Regions from separate parts of the Pseudomonas sp. Tof1 genome, predicted to be linked through region 2. Evidence: predicted binding sites of a transcription regulator. Region 2 holds the regulator's gene; the other holds the start of a gene.
The links. Region 2 encodes FliA, which starts transcription of late flagellar genes. Its sites were predicted from a motif close to CTAAAGTTTNNNNNNNNNNNGCCGNTAA; they were not measured.
Positions count from the first base shown of each region.

Region 1 (7,950 bases), 550 kb from region 2:
TGCGCCTCGGCCAACTGGCGCCGGGCGTCCGCCAGCGCTTGCTCGGCCTCCAGGCCCAGGCCGACGCCCTTCAACTGATCGCCGAGACTGTCCAGCGCCCGCTGGCTGTTGCCCTGCATGCGCCGCAGGCGCTGCAGGCTGGCCAGGTAGGGCTTGAGCCGCTGGGTTTCGACCAGGGATTTGCTCGACAGGTCGAGCAGGCTGTTCAGCCGCTCGGCCGTGACCCGCAACACCCGCTCGCCACCCTCGGTGACGGCGCGCCTGTTCGGCTGCGCGACGGGTTCCGCCTCGACCGGGGCGGGAGCAGGCAACGGCTCGGGCTCGGCAACCACCACCGGCTCGGCGACCGCCGGCGCTGTAGGCACTGTCGGCGCCACGGCAGGCGCGACCCGGGCGCCCGGGGCCGAGGGATCGAGCAGCGTCTTCATCAGCAGCAGGTAGGCCTCGACGTCGACCGGCCCGACGTTGGCGCTGCCCGGCGTGGCGATACGCATGAGCATGTCGGTGCCCTGCAGCAAGGCATCGATGTGTTCGGGCAGCAGATACAGCCGCCCCTCCTGGGCGCTGACCAGGCAGTCCTCCATCACATGGGCCACGCTCACTCCGGCATCGACGCCGACAATCCGCGCCGCGCCCTTGAGAGAGTGGGCGGCACGCATGCAGGCTTCGAGCTGATCGGCCTGGGTCGGGTTGCGCTCCAGCGCCAGCAGGCCGGCGCTGAGCACCTGGGTCTGGGCCTCGGCCTCCAGGCTGAACAGCTCGAGCAACGACGAGTCGCGCATTTGATCTGGGGTCATGTCAGGCTCCGGGCCACGGCCGACAGCAATTGCTCTTCATCCAGCCAGCGCAGACTGCGGCCCCTGAACGGCAATACGCCCCGGGTATATTTGGAGCTGGCCTGGGGCCGGCAGCGCAGGCGCCATCGAGCAGGCGCTGGTCGATGGCGTGGATCCCGTCCACTTCATCCACCGGTACCACCACCGGGCCGCCCTGGGCGGCAATGATCAGCATGCGCGGCATGACCCGGCCAGCCGGTGCGGCCGTGACCGTCGCGTCCAGCCCCAGCAGTTCCACCAACGACAGGCAGGCCACCAGCGCCCCCCGCACATTGGCGACGCCCAGCAGCGCCCGCGAGCGCTGGTGCGGCAGCGAATGAATCGAACACAACGGCGCGATCTCCACCAGGCAGCGGGTGGCCAGGCCCAGCCACTCCTCGCCGAGACGGAACATCAGCAGGGAGCGGGTGGCAACCGCCTCGCCCTCCTGCACCGCAACCTGCTCGCGGCTTTCCTGCCTCAGGGCATAGCGGTCCAGCAGACGGGTGGCGGCGGCGGAATACACCGCGCAGTTGCGACAATGGATATGGTCCGCCAACAGCGGGCAGGACTTGTCGCCGTGAATACCGATACGGTTCCAGCAATCGTCGATGGCCTCGGCGTCTTCATGGGTAAGGTTCAAGGCTGTCAAACCGCTCATCGTTTACGCTCACTGTCAGCGGCCCGCCCGCTGCGGGCGGCGCGGTCCTGCAATCGTCGGGCTCCGGCCGCGTCGCCCTGGGCGGCCAGCAGCGCGGCCAATTGCGCCAGGGTCTCAGGGTGTTGCGGGTCGAGGTACAGCGCCTTGCGGTAGAAGCCCTGGGCCTGTTGCGCATTACCCGCCACCTCGCTCAGCAAGCCCTGCCAGTAGAACACCTGGGGCACCGGCTCGTGTTGCCGCAGAAAACTGTCGCAGGCCTGGCGGGCCTCGTCGCTGCGCCCCTCGTTGGCCAGCTCGGCAATCCGCGCCAGCAGGCTCGCGGCGTCGCCCGCCAGCGCAGGCGGCCTCGCGGGGGGGCCGGCGGCGGTACGCCAGCCAGCGCCGGACGCGGGGGCAGCCGCGGGGGCACAACGTTTTTGGGTGGGGTACGGACGGGCAGCGGTGGCGGCATGACCGGTGCCACAAAAGCCAACACCGGTTCCGCTTCGGTCGGCAAATGGCGACGAAACGCGAACGACTGCGGTACGCCGATGGAGCGCATGCCCAGCCGCCCCAGCAGGTTGCCCTCGGCCGGGCCGATGAACAGCACGCCGTCGACATGGGTCAGGCGCTTGAGAATCTCGAAGACCTGCTGCTGGGTCGGCAGGTCGAAATAGATCAGCAGGTTGCGGCAGAACACGAAGTCATAGACCTCGCCGGCCAGCAGCCCGGGTTCCAGCAGGTTGCCCGCGCGCAGCCGGACCTGCTCGCGAACCCGCTCACTGACCTGGTAGCCCTCCTCGAGCGCGGTGAAATGCCGCTCGCGAAAGCCGATGTCCTCGCCGCGAAACGAGTTCCTGCCATAAATGGCGCGCCTGGCGCGCTCGATCGACGCCGGGCTGACGTCGATCCCGTCGACCTTGAACTGGTGGGGTGCCAGCCCGGCATCGAGCAGTGCCATGGCGATCGAATAGGGCTCCTCGCCGGTGGAACACGGCAGGCTGAGGATCTTCAGCGCGCGCATGCCACGCAGTTGCTCCTGGCGCTCGGTGGCCAGGCGGGCCAGCGTCGCGAAGGATTCGGGATAGCGGAAAAACCAGGTTTCCGGGACGATCACCGCCTCGATCAGCGCCTGCTGTTCGTCGGCGCAGCCTTGCAGCCGGGCCCAGTACTGCTCGGGCGTGTCCATCTGCAACTGGGTGCAGCGCTGGCGTACGGCACGCTGAATGATCAGCGGTCCGACCGAAGCAACGTCCAGGCCGATCCGCTCCTTGAGAAAATCGAAGAATCGCTGGTCGGTGCTCATCACAGGCCCTCGGCGGATTCGGGAAACAGCAGGGCATGCACCTCTGGCCTGAGCAGTTCGTTGACGCGGATACGTTGCACCAGCCCCTGCCCGTCCTCCCGTACCGGTCCCAGGTAAGGCGCCTGGCGGTTGTCCAGGCCGTAGGGCTGGAAGTCGTTCGGGTTGCAACGCAGGGTATCGGTGGCCTGTTCGAGAATCAGCCCGAGCAGAGCACTGGCGGCATCCGGCTCAGGCCGGTAATGCACCAGCACCAGGCGCGTGCTGGTGCGGGCCACGGCGGGCTGGCCGAAGGTCATGGCACTGACGTCGATCACCGGCACCATCGAGCCACGATGGGCGAACACGCCCGCGACCCAGTCCGGCGCATGGGCGATGGCCTTGAGCTGCAGGCGCGGCAGCACCTCTGCGATCTCCACGGCTTGCAGGGCATAACGCTCGCTGCCGATGCGAAAGACCAGGAACAGGCGGTCCCGGGACTGCGCGCTGGCGACGCGCTTGGCCAGCAGTTCGCTCATCAGACTTTGAAACGCGAGACGCCGCTGCGCAGGCCGACCGCGACCTGGCTCAGCTCGTCGATGGCAAAACTGGCCTGGCGCAGGGACTCGACGGTCTGGCTGCTGGCATCACCCAACTGCACCAGCGCGAGGTTGATCTGCTCGGCGCCGGTGGCCTGCGCCTGCATGCCCTCGTTGACCATCAGCACCCGCGGCGCCAGGGCCTGTACCTGGTGAATGATCTGCGAAAGCTGCTCGCCGACCTGCTGCACTTCGAACATGCCGCGGCGCACCTCCTCGGAGAACTTGTCCATGCCCATGACCCCGGCGGACACCGCCGACTGGATCTCGCGCACCATCTGTTCGATGTCGTAGGTGGCCACGGCGGTCTGGTCGGCCAGGCGACGCACCTCGGTGGCGACCACGGCGAAACCGCGGCCGTACTCCCCGGCCTTCTCCGCCTCGATGGCGGCGTTGAGCGAGAGCAGGTTGGTCTGGTCGGCGACCTTGACGATGGTCACCACCACCTGGTTGATGTTGCCGGCCTTTTCGTTGAGGATCGCCAGCTTGGAGTTCACCAGCTCGGCGGCCCCCATCACCGAATGCATGGTGTCCTCCATCCGGGCCAGGCCCTGCTGGCCGGAACCGGCGAGCACCGAGGCCTGGTCGGCGGCGGACGACACTTCGGTCATGGTGCGTACCAGATCACGGGAGGTCGCCGCGATTTCCCGCGAGGTCGCACCGATTTCAGTGGTGGTGGCGGCCGTCTCGGTGGCGGTGGCCTGCTGCTGCTTGGAAGTGGCGGCAATCTCGGTGACCGAAGTGGTCACCTGCACCGCCGAGCGCTGTGCCTGGGACACCAGGGCCGTCAGCTCGGTCATCATGTCGTTGAAACCGGTCTCCACCGAGCCGAACTCGTCCTTGCGCTCCAGGTTCAGGCGCTTGCTCATGTCGCCGGTACGCATGATCTCGAGAATTTCGACGATACGCTGCATCGGCGAGGTGATCGCGCGCATCAGCAACCAGCCGCACAGGCCTGCGGCGAACACCGCGAGCAACAGGGAAATGACCATGCTGATCTTCGCGGACGACACCGAGGAACTGATGGCATCGGTGGCCCGGTCGGCAACGTCCTTGTTCTGCACGATGATGTCGTTGAGTTCCTTGCGCCCGTTCATCCAGGCCGGGGTCAGTTGCAGCTTGAACTGACGGATCGCCTCATCGTTCTGCTTGCGCTGGTAGAGGTCGAGCACATTGGCCAGGGCCTTGGTGTAGTTCTCGTGCTCGCGCTTGAAGAGTTCGAAACGCGCCCGGTCGTCGCCGTCGAAGATGGTCCTCTGGTAATTCTCCATCTGTTCGAGCAGGCGACTGGTAAAGGCCTTGTACTGCTCCTGGTCGGCGGCGCTGATCACCCCGTCGCCGTTGAAACCGAGCAATTGCTGGGTGAGCACGTAGCTCTCGACCCAGGAGCTGCGAATCATGGTGCTGTAGTAGACGCCGGGGATGGCATCGCTGCGCACACTCTCCTCACTGGACTCGATCGACAGCAACCGGGAATAAGCGGCAACGACCATCAACAACATGATCGCGATGATGACGGCAAAACTCGCGAGTATTCGTTGGCGCAGAGTCCAGTTCTTCACAATCAGTCCTCGGAAAGCATTCAAATGGAGGGCAGTATAGCCGAGCGTGTGCCATCATTTATGCACAAGCTATAACTGGGACTACAAATGTAGGGAATATAACTTACAGGAGATTTCTCATCCTTACCGGCAACTTGCCGACATCCCTACAAAATACCTCCTGTGTGGTTGAAAGCGCAGTGTTGCCGTTCATGAGTTCCGTCAATTGGCCGTATCGATCATGAGAACTGCTTGATGCCCGTACTGCCCAGCCTGCGTAGCCGCCTTGCACTTGCCATCGCCCTGTTGGTGAGCCTGCTGAGCTGGTTGCTGGGTTCGCTCATCGGGCACGATTCCAGTGTGCGGATGCGCGGTGAAATCGGCCAGGACCTGGCGGAAGCCGCCTACCAGATGTCCGACCGCCTGGACCGGGCCATGGCCAACCGCCTGCATCTGTTGAGTGTGATCAGCCACCTGAAGGTCTTGCAGCAGGCTTCCGACCTGGGAGAAGTCCGCCAGTTGCTCGATCAGTTGCAGGGCGAATTCCCCGACATCGCCTGGCTCGGCCTGACCGATACCGCGGGTCGGGTGCGGGCCTCGACCGGGGGCATCCTGCAAGGCACCAGCATCAGCCAGCGCCCGGTGTTCCGCCGAGGCCTCGAGGGGGTGTTCATCGGCGATGTCCACGAGGCCGTGCTGCTCTCCAGACTCTTGCCCAACCCCAGCGGCGAACCCCTGAAGTTCGTCGACATCAGCCTGCCGGTGTTCAACGGTGCCAGCGGCGAAGCCCGGGAAAAGGTCGGGGTACTGGCCGCGCACCTGTCCTGGAACTGGGCCGAAAACCTGCGCCAGTCGTTGAAGGGGCCATTACAGGCACGGCGCAAGATCGAGTTCTTTGTCGTCGCCGCCGATCAGCGGATACTGCTCGGCCCCCGCGATGACATCGGCCGGCCGTTGCGCCTGCCGCTGCTCGACGGCTCGAACAAGCCACCGCGCTGGGCGGTCCAGCGCTGGCCGGATGGCCAGGAGTACCTGACCGGCCTGGCGTCCAGTATCGGCCATGAAGCCTATGCCGGCCTGGGCTGGACCGTGGTCACCCGCCAGACCCTCGACGAGGCGTACGCCCCGGCCAAGGAGCTGCAGCGCGATATCCTGGTCTGGGGCGTTGCCCTGGCGGCGATCGTCGCCCTGATCGGCTGGTTGCTGGCCACCTGGTTCACCCGGCCGCTGAAAGCCATCGCCAATGCCGCCGATCGCCTGAGCATCGGTGAGACGATGGAGATTCCCGAGCTCAAGGGCACGCGGGAAATCGCCCAGTTGAGCCAGTCGATCCGTCACCTGGTGGACAGCCTGAGCAATCACCAGACGGCCCTCGGGGTCATGGAAAGCCTGGCGCACCATGATGCACTGACCGGCCTGCCCAACCGGGCGGCGCTGGAGAAATACCTGCCACGGGCGCAGCAGCGCAGCCAGTCGCAGAACAATTGCCTGGCACTGCTGTATCTGGACCTGGATGGATTCAAGCCGATCAACGACCAGTTCGGCCATGCCGGCGGCGATGAACTGCTGAGGGAGGTGGCCAGGCGGCTGCGCACCTGCCTGCGCGAGGGCGACATGGTCGCCCGACTCGGCGGCGATGAATTCCTGATGGTGCTGCAGGTGCCGCGCAACGATGCCCTGAACCAGGCCAGGGCGATCGCCAATCGGGTGCTCGCCAGCCTCGCGCACTCCATCATGCTGCACCAGGTGGCGGCGCAAATCGGTTGCAGCATCGGCGGCGCAGTCTGGCCGCTCGATGACCCGGACCTCAGCGACGTCCTGGGGCTGGCGGACAAGGCCCTTTACCGGGCCAAGCATGCGGGCAAGGGGCAGGCCTGCTTCCATCAGGCCGAGGAACCGCTGCCCGGCCTCCAGTGACGCCTGCGATCACGCCGGGACGGCCTGGCGGACCTGCCGTTCCAGTTCCTGGCGTAGCCCCGGATCCAGCCGCAACTGGCGCGCCAGTTCGTCCAGGTAGGCCTTCTCCATGAAGTTCTCTTCGTCCACCATCAGCACACTGGCGATGTACATTTCCGCGGCCATCTCCGGCGTGCTCGCCGCCCGGGCGACCTGCGCCGGGTCCAGCGGCTTGTTCAGTTCGGCATGCAGCCATTGCTGCAACTCCCGGTCGCTGCCCAGCTTGACGAACTCACCTTCGATCAGTTCCCGCTCACGGGCATCGACATGCCCATCGGCCTTGGCCGCCGCCACCAGCGCCTGGAGAATGGCCTGGCTGTGCTGCTCGACCTGCACCGCCGGCAGGCGATCGAGGGTCTGCGGCTCTGCCGGCGATGCATTGGCCTGCTGGGCCTGCCAGTTGCCATAGGCCTTGTAGGCCAGGACGCCCAGCGCTGCCAGCCCGCCGTAGGTCAGGACCGTGCCACCGACCTTGCGCGCCTTCTTGCTGCCCAGCAGCAGGCCCATGGCCCCAGCCGCCAATGCGCCACCACCCGCCCCGGAAAGCAGGCTGCCCAGCCCCGCCGAACCGCCTTTGCCACTGCCGAGCAGGCTGCCCAGCGCGCCCTTGTCCGAGGCGCCGTCCGGCTTGCCTCGCCCCTGGTTCTGCAACAGTTCCTGACCGGACTTGAGCAACTGATCGAGCAATCCGCGAGTGTTCATCGACACGCTCCGCAAACGACGAATAGACCCACAGGGTAAAACGAGCTTTCAGACAGCGGTTGATCAGTGTGCTTCCAGATGTTGCACGTCCTTTTGCGCAAATCCTGACTCGGTGATCAGGCATTCGATTAAAAAGATATACACTGGCCCATCTCCATAAAAACAACTCACCGAAAAACCGGCAAGGGTAACGCCCCCATGATGACCCTGCGTCAGATCCGCCACTTCATCGCCGTGGCCGAAACCGGCTCGATCTCGGCCGCCGCCCAGGCCGTGTTCATTTCGCAGTCGACCCTGACCCTGGCGATCCAGCAACTGGAACAGGAAATCGGCGTCAGCCTGTTCAACCGCCACGCCAAGGGCATGACCCTGACCCACCAGGGCCACCAGTTCCTGCGCCAGGCGCACCTGATCC
Region 1 covers NZ_AP024344.1:1,285,201-1,293,150, reverse strand. Annotated here, with positions in the region: partial or broken gene ACZ5KU_RS05860 (response regulator) at 1-797, opposite strand, end outside; partial or broken gene ACZ5KU_RS05855 (chemotaxis protein CheW) at 794-1,476, opposite strand; partial or broken gene ACZ5KU_RS05850 (CheR family methyltransferase) at 1,473-2,761, opposite strand; gene ACZ5KU_RS05845 (chemotaxis protein CheW) at 2,761-3,276, opposite strand; gene ACZ5KU_RS05840 (methyl-accepting chemotaxis protein) at 3,276-4,898, opposite strand; gene ACZ5KU_RS05835 (diguanylate cyclase domain-containing protein) at 5,133-6,794, shown strand; gene ACZ5KU_RS05830 (tellurite resistance TerB family protein) at 6,804-7,535, opposite strand; gene ACZ5KU_RS05825 (LysR family transcriptional regulator) at 7,734-7,950, shown strand, end outside.
Region 1: the regulator FliA is predicted to act here: its motif matches at 5,022-5,049, upstream of ACZ5KU_RS05840 (methyl-accepting chemotaxis protein).

Region 2 (7,950 bases):
ATCGGCATCTCATAGTCCATGGTGATCACATCCGGCTTGAGCGCCAGCGCCTGATCAATCGCTTCTTTACCGTTGGTCGCCGTACCGACGACCTGGATGCTCGTATCCGCCGAAAGGATTTCCGAGACGCGGCGGCGGAAAAAACCCGAGTCATCCACCACCAGGACCTTGACTACCATAAACACTCCGTTAGACACGGCGCAGGACTCATGTCCTGTCGCCGTACCAGAATCAAATACGCCGCGCGGCGTAACGCTTGAGCATGCTCGGCACATCGAGAATCAGCGCGATGCGACCGTCACCGGTGATGGTGGCGCCCGACATGCCCGGGGTTCCCTGCAGCATTTTGCCCAGAGGCTTGATTACCACTTCCTCCTGGCCAACCAATTGATCGACGACAAAGCCGATGCGTTGGGTGCCGACGGAAAGGATCACCACATGGCCCTCGCGCTGCTCTTCATGAACAGCGGAACTGACCAGCCAGCGCTTGAGATAGAACAGCGGCAAGGCCTTGTCGCGCACGATCACCACTTCCTGGCCGTCGACCACGTTGGTGCGCGACAGGTCGAGGTGGAAGATCTCGTTGACGTTGACCAGCGGGAACGCGAAGGCCTGGTTGCCGAGCATGACCATCAGGGTCGGCATGATCGCCAGGGTCAGCGGCACCTTGATGACGATCTTCGAGCCCTTGCCCTTGGTCGAGTAGATATTGATGGTGCCGTTGAGCTGGGCGATCTTGGTCTTCACCACGTCCATGCCGACGCCGCGGCCGGACACGTCGGAGATCTCGGTCTTGGTCGAGAAACCCGGGGCGAAGATCAGGTTGAAGCAGTCGGTCTCGCTCAGGCGATCCGCCGCATCCTTGTCCATCAGGCCCTTCTTCACGGCGATGCTGCGCAGCACGTCGGCATCCATGCCCTTGCCGTCATCGGAGATCGACAGCAGGATGTGGTCGCCTTCCTGTTCGGCCGAAAGCACCACCCGGCCACTGCGCGGCTTGCCCATCGCTTCGCGGTCGGCCGGCTCTTCGATACCGTGGTCGACCGAGTTGCGCACCAGGTGGACCAGCGGGTCGGCCAGTGCCTCGACGAGGTTCTTGTCGAGGTCGGTTTCCTCACCCACCAGTTCCAGGTTGATCTCTTTCTTCAACTGCCGGGCCAGGTCACGGACCAGGCGCGGGAAGCGGCCGAAGACTTTCTTGATCGGCTGCATGCGGGTCTTCATCACCGCGGTCTGCAGGTCGGCGGTCACCACATCGAGGTTGGACACCGCCTTGGACATGGCCTCGTCGCCGCTGTTGAGCCCCAGGCGCACCAGGCGGTTACGCACCAGCACCAGCTCGCCGACCATGTTCATGATCTCGTCCAGGCGCGCGGTGTCGACCCGCACCGTGGTTTCCGCTTCACTGGCAGCCGGCTTGTCGCCTGCGCCCGCGGCGGCTGGTGCCGGGGCACGGGCCGGAGCCGGGGCCGCTGCGGCGGCAGCCGGTGCGGGGGCCGCTTTCGCCGCTGGCGCCGGTGAGGCCGCAGCCGCTGCCGCCGGAGCCTTGGCGGCCGGGGCGGAAGTGGCCGAGGCAGCGGCCGGTGCAGAGACGGCGGCCGGCTTGGCGACGGCCGGCGCGGCGGCACTGGCCGCCACATCGGTGAACTTGCCCTTGCCGTGCAGTTCGTCGAGCAGGGACTCGAACTCCTGATCGGTGATCAGGTCGCTGCCGGAGGCACCGGTCACTTCCGCGGCCTGGGCCGCCGCCGCAGCGGTGTCGATCCCCTCGACCTTGAACGTGCCCTTGCCATGCAACTGATCGAGCAGGGCTTCGAATTCGTCGTCGGTAATGTCGCCGCTGTCAGGCTGCTCACCGGCCGCCTCGGCGGTCGGTGCCTGGGCCGAAGCCGCCACAGCGTCGGGCGCGAACTGGCCCTTGCCATGCAACTGGTCGAGCAGGGACTCGAACTCGGCATCGGTGATTTCATCGCTCTCGGCCTCGCCTTCGCTGGCGGCTTGTGGCGCATCGGCCTTGCCACCGTCGAGGGAGTCGAGCAACTGTTCGAATTCATTGTCGGTGATGTCACCGGACGGGCTTTCGGCGACCGCTTCGGCCACCGGTTCCGGCTCGGCTGCCGCGACCTCGGCCACGGGCTCCGGCGCCGGTTCGGCACCGGCGGGTTCCGCCAGGCGCGACAGGGCCGCCAGCAGCTCCGGGGTCGCTGGAGTGATCGGGCTGCGCTCGCGCACCTGGCCGAACATGCCGTTGACCGCATCGAGCGCTTCCAGGACCACGTCCATCAGCTCGGCGTCGACGCGACGCTCACCCTTGCGCAGGATGTCGAACACGTTCTCGGCGATGTGACAGCACTCCACCAGCTCGTTGAGCTGAAGGAAGCCGGCGCCCCCTTTTACAGTGTGAAAACCGCGAAAGATGGCATTGAGCAGGTCCGCATCGTCCGGCCGGCTTTCCAGCTCGACCAGTTGTTCGGACAGTTGCTCAAGAATCTCGCCGGCCTCAACCAGGAAATCCTGAAGGATCTCTTCATCGGCGCCGAAGCTCATGTGTATGGGTGCTCCTAGAATCCAAGGCTGGAAAGCAAATCGTCGACATCGTCCTGGCCGGACACAACGTCTTCACGTTTATCGGCATGAATCTGCGGACCTTCACCCTTTGCCATTTGTTTTTGTGGATCTTTTTGCGCAAGGATCGCTTCACGGTCATGTTCGATGCCGGCAAAGCGATCCACATGGCTGGCCATCAGCACCAGCTTGAGCAGGTTGCTCTCGACCTCGGTGACCATCTGCGTGACGCGCTTGATCACCTGGCCGGTCAGATCCTGATAATCCTGGGCCAGCAGGATGTCGTTGAGCTCGCTCGAAACCGCCTGGGTTTCCTGCTCGCTGCGCGTCAGAAAACTGTCGACCCGGCGGGCCAACGCACGGAATTCCTCGGCACCGACCTCGCGCCGCATGAACCGCCCCCAGTCGGCGCTCAGCGCCTTGGCCTCGTCATTCAGGCCATTGATCCGCGGGGTCGCGCTCTCCACCAGATCCATGGTGCGGTTGGCCGCAGCCTCGGTCAGCCTGACCACATAGGACAGGCGCTCGGTGGCATCGGTGATCTGCGAGACTTCCTCGGCTTGCGGCATGGTGGGATCGATCTGGAAATTGACGATCGCACTGTGCAGCTCGCGGGTCAGCTTGCCGACTTCCAGATACAAGCCGCGGTCACGGGCCTGGTTCAGCTCATGGATCATTTGCACGGCGTCGCCGAAGCGGCCTTTTTCAAGGCTTTCGACCAGCTCACGAGCATGTTTTTTCAGGGTCGATTCAAAATCGCCCAGAGAGGATTCGTAGTGCTCCATAGCGCCCCCGTGGCGGACTTCATCAACCGATGCGTTCGAAGATCTTCTCGATCTTCTCTTTCAACGCCTGGGCAGTGAATGGTTTGACCACATAGCCGTTCACACCGGCCTGTGCGGCCTCGATGATCTGCTCGCGCTTGGCCTCGGCCGTTACCATCAGGACCGGCAGGTGCTTGAGCTTCTCGTCGGCACGCACGTGGCGCAGCAGATCGATGCCGGTCATGCCGGGCATGTTCCAGTCGGTGACCAGAAAGTCGATGCTGCCACTGTTCAGCACCGGAATGGCGGTAGTACCGTCATCGGCCTCGACAGTGTTGGTGAACCCGAGATCACGCAACAGGTTCTTGATGATCCGCCGCATCGTTGAAAAGTCATCAACAATGAGGATTTTCATGTTCTTGTTCAATTCGACCTCCAAGCAGTCTTAAACGCGTTTCAGCACCTGGACGCGCTGTTAAATCAATTCGGCACAACACTCGACAAGGCTCTGTACCCTACTGCATGGAAACCACAACCGGCCGAGCCGCCGATACACCGTCACACGCTGCATCGGTCTCGTTCGCAGTGTCCCCACACACTGCCCCGTCAACGCGCTCGCCACTCTCCCAAACGCCCCCGCAAACGGGCTGCGCACTGGCTATGCAACTGGCTGACCCGTGATTCGCTGACCCCCAGGACCTCACCGATTTCCTTGAGGTTCAGCTCCTCGTCGTAGTACAGCGACAACACCAGCCGCTCACGCTCCGGCAAATTGGCGATCGCGTCCGCCAGTGCGGCCTGGAAGCGTTCATCCTCCAGATCGCGCGACGGTTCGAGATGAGCACTCGCGCCATCCTCATGCAACCCTTCATGTTCGCCGTCCTGCAACAGGTCGTCGAAACTGAACAGGCGGCTGCCCAAGGTATCATTCAAAATCCCGTAATAATCATCGAGACTCAACTGGAGTTCGGCTGCAACTTCATGATCTTTAGCGTCGCGACCGGTTTTCGCTTCAATTGCGCGGATTGCGTCACTGACCATGCGGGTGTTGCGGTGTACCGAACGGGGTGCCCAGTCGCCCTTGCGCACCTCGTCGAGCATCGCGCCACGAATGCGGATACCGGCATAGGTCTCGAAACTCGCGCCCTTGCCCGAGTCGTACTTGGTCGAAACCTCGAGCAGGCCGATCATCCCGGCCTGGATCAGGTCCTCGACCTGAACACTGGCCGGCAGCCGTGCCAGCAGGTGATAGGCGATGCGCTTGACCAGCGGCGCGTATCGCTCGATCAATTCATACTGGCTGTCACGCGAAGACTTGGAATACATGCGATAGCCACTTGCAGTCATAGCACCGGTCCCGCACTCGTTTGAAGTACCAGACGTTCGACGAAGAACTCCAGGTGCCCCCGCGGGTTGGCGGGCAACGGCCAGGTGTCGACCTTCTGCGCGATGGCCTTGAACGCCAGGGCACATTTCGAACGTGGGAAGGCTTCGTAGACCGCACGCTGCTTCTGCACGGCCTTGCGAACGCATTCGTCGTAGGGAACGGCGCCGACGTATTGTAGGGCCACGTCAAGGAAGCGGTCCGTGACCTTGGTCAACTTGGCGAACAGGTTGCGCCCTTCCTGCGGGCTCTGGGCCATGTTGGCCAGCACCCGGAAACGATTCATGCCGTAGTCGCGGTTGAGCAGCTTGATCAGCGCGTAGGCGTCGGTGATCGAGGTCGGCTCGTCGCAGACCACCAGGAGCACTTCCTGGGCCGCGCGGACAAAACTGACCACCGAGTCACCAATACCCGCAGCGGTGTCGATCACCAGCACGTCGAGATTGTCGCCGATATCGCTGAACGCCTGGATCAGGCCGGCATGCTGGGCCGGATTGAGATTGACCATGCTCTGGGTGCCTGAGGCCGCCGGCACGATACGGATCCCGCCAGGCCCCTGCAGCAGCACATCGCGCAACTCGCAGCGGCCCTCGATCACATCGGCCAGGGTCCGTTTCGGGGTCAGCCCCAGCAGAACGTCGACATTCGCCAGGCCCAGGTCGGCATCCAGCAGCATGACACGCCGGCCAAGCTCAGCCAGCGCCAGGGACAAGTTCACTGACACGTTAGTCTTCCCGACGCCACCCTTGCCGCCGGTCACCGCAATCACCTGTACGGGATGCATGCTACCCATGTTCTCTTCTTACCTTGTCTTGCGTAGACGGAAGGCCACATAACTGGCTGCGCGCTCCCGAGGGAGACTAATGCCTGGCAGACCATCGATGTAGATGCGTTGCAACGTCTTCATGGTTACCTCACCCCACTCGTTTGGAGGGGCTGTGGTAGATGTCAGCGAACATATCGGCCATGGCCTCTTCGCTGGGTTCTTCCTGCATCTGCACACTCACCGCCCGGCTCACCAGCTGGTGACGGCGTGGCAGATGCAGATCGTCCGGGATCCGCGGGCCATCGGTCAGATAGGCCACCGGCAGTTCATGGCTGATGGCCAGGCTCAGCACTTCGCCGAGGCTTGCCGTCTCGTCCAGTTTGGTCAGGATGCAACCGGCCAGGCCACAGCGCTTGTAGCTATGGTAGGCGGCGGTGAGCACCTGCTTCTGGCTGGTGGTGGCCAGGACCAGATAGTTCTTCGCCTTGATCCCGCGACCGGCCAGGCTTTCCAGCTGCATGCGCAAGGCCGGGTCGCTGGCCTGCAGGCCGGCGGTGTCGATCAGCACCACGCGCTTGCGCAGCAGCGGATCGAGGGCCTGTGCCAGGGACTGGCCGGGGTCGACATGGGTCACGGAGACATTGAGAATCCGCCCCAGCGTCTTGAGCTGCTCCTGGGCGCCAATGCGGAAGCTGTCCATGCTTACCAGCGCGATATTCTGTGCGCCGTACTTGAGTACGTAGCGTGCGGCCAGCTTGGCCAGGGTCGTGGTCTTGCCCATGCCGGCCGGGCCGACCATGGCGATCACCCCGCCCTCTTCCAGCGGTTCGATCTCGGGCGTGACGATCATGCGTGCCAGGTGCGCCAGCAGCATGCGCCAGGCCTGGCGTGGGTCCTGGATGTCGGTGATCAGTGCCAGCAGGTCGCGCGACAGCGGCCCGGACAGGCCGATGCGCTGCAGGCGTCGCCACAGGTTGGCCTGCTCCGGCTGGCGCCCCTGCAACTGGTTCCAGGCCAGCGAGCCGAGCTGGACTTCCAGCAGTTCACGCAGGCCGTTGAGCTCCGAGCGCATCGACTCGAAAACCCGCTGGTCCACCGCCGGGGCCGCTGCAGCCGGGGCCGGAGCCGGACGGCGTGGCTCGTCGAAGGTCGGTTCGATCAGCGGCTCCGCCGCGGTCAGCGGCAGGCCGGCGAACAGTTGGCGGTTGGTGCCTGCATCGCTTTCACCTTCGCTGCGCAGGCTCAGTTCGGCCTGGGCGGTGACGATCCGCGACTGGGTCTTGCGCAACTCGTCCTCGAGCTCCATGTTCGGAACCCGTGGGGCCAGGGCCGAGAGCTTGTAGTCGAGCGCAGCCGTCAGCTCGACACCGCCGGCGATCCGGCGGTTGCCGATGATGGCCGCGTCCGAGCCCAATTCGTCACGAACCAGCTTCATGGCCTGACGCATATCGGCGGCGAAAAAACGCTTAACTTGCATAACCCACTACCTCAGCCGTTGGGCCCTACTGTCGCAACGATGGTGACTTGCTTGTTGTCCGGAATTTCCTGGTAAGCCAGCACATGCAGGCTGGGTACCGCCAGGCGTCCGAACCGCGAAAGCATCGCGCGAACCGGACCGGCTACCAGCAGGATCACCGGCTGCCCCTGCATCTCTTGACGCTGGGCGGCCTCAATCAGTGAACGCTGAAGCTTTTCAGCCATGCTCGGTTCGAGCAGAACGCCCTCTTCCGAGCCTTGTCCGGCCTTCTGCAGACTATTGAGCAATATTTGTTCCAACCTGGGTTCCAAGGTGATCACAGGCAGCTCGGAGTCAAGCCCTACAATGCTTTGGACGATTGCGCGGGATAAACCGACACGCACGGCGGCAACCAAAGCGGCAGTATCTTGACTCTTGGAGGCATTGTTGGCGATCGCTTCGGCAATGGTGCGGATATCGCGCACCGGCACGTGTTCGGCGAGCAACGCCTGCAGCACCTTGAGCAGGTGCGACAGGGAAATGATCCCCGGCACCAGTTCCTCGGCCAGTTTCGGCGAGTTCTTGGCCAGCAGTTGCATGAGCTGCTGGACTTCCTCGTGACCGATCAGCTCGCTGGAGTGCTTGTACAGAATCTGGTTGAGGTGGGTCGCGACCACGGTACTGGCATCGACCACGGTGTAGCCCAGCGACTGCGCCTGGGCGCGCTGGCTGATCTCGATCCAGACCGCATCCAGCCCGAAGGCCGGGTCCTTGGCGGTAATCCCGTTGAGCGTGCCATAGACCTGCCCCGGGTTGATCGCCAGTTCGCGCTCGGGATAGATCTCGGCCTCGGCCAGAATCACCCCCATCAGGGTCAGGCGGTAGGCGCTGGGCGCCAGGTCGAGGTTGTCACGAATATGCACGGTGGGCATCAGAAAGCCCAGGTCCTGGGACAGCTTCTTGCGCACGCCCTTGATCCGCGCCAGCAACTGCCCGCCCTGGTTGCGATCCACCA
Region 2 covers NZ_AP024344.1:1,835,918-1,843,867, reverse strand. Annotated here, with positions in the region: gene ACZ5KU_RS08550 (protein-glutamate methylesterase/protein-glutamine glutaminase) at 1-179, opposite strand, end outside; gene ACZ5KU_RS08545 (chemotaxis protein CheA) at 232-2,547, opposite strand; gene ACZ5KU_RS08540 (protein phosphatase CheZ) at 2,562-3,350, opposite strand; gene ACZ5KU_RS08535 (chemotaxis response regulator CheY) at 3,373-3,744, opposite strand; gene fliA (RNA polymerase sigma factor FliA) at 3,936-4,676, opposite strand; gene fleN (flagellar synthesis regulator FleN) at 4,673-5,506, opposite strand; gene flhF (flagellar biosynthesis protein FlhF) at 5,628-6,956, opposite strand; gene flhA (flagellar biosynthesis protein FlhA) at 6,968-7,950, opposite strand, start outside.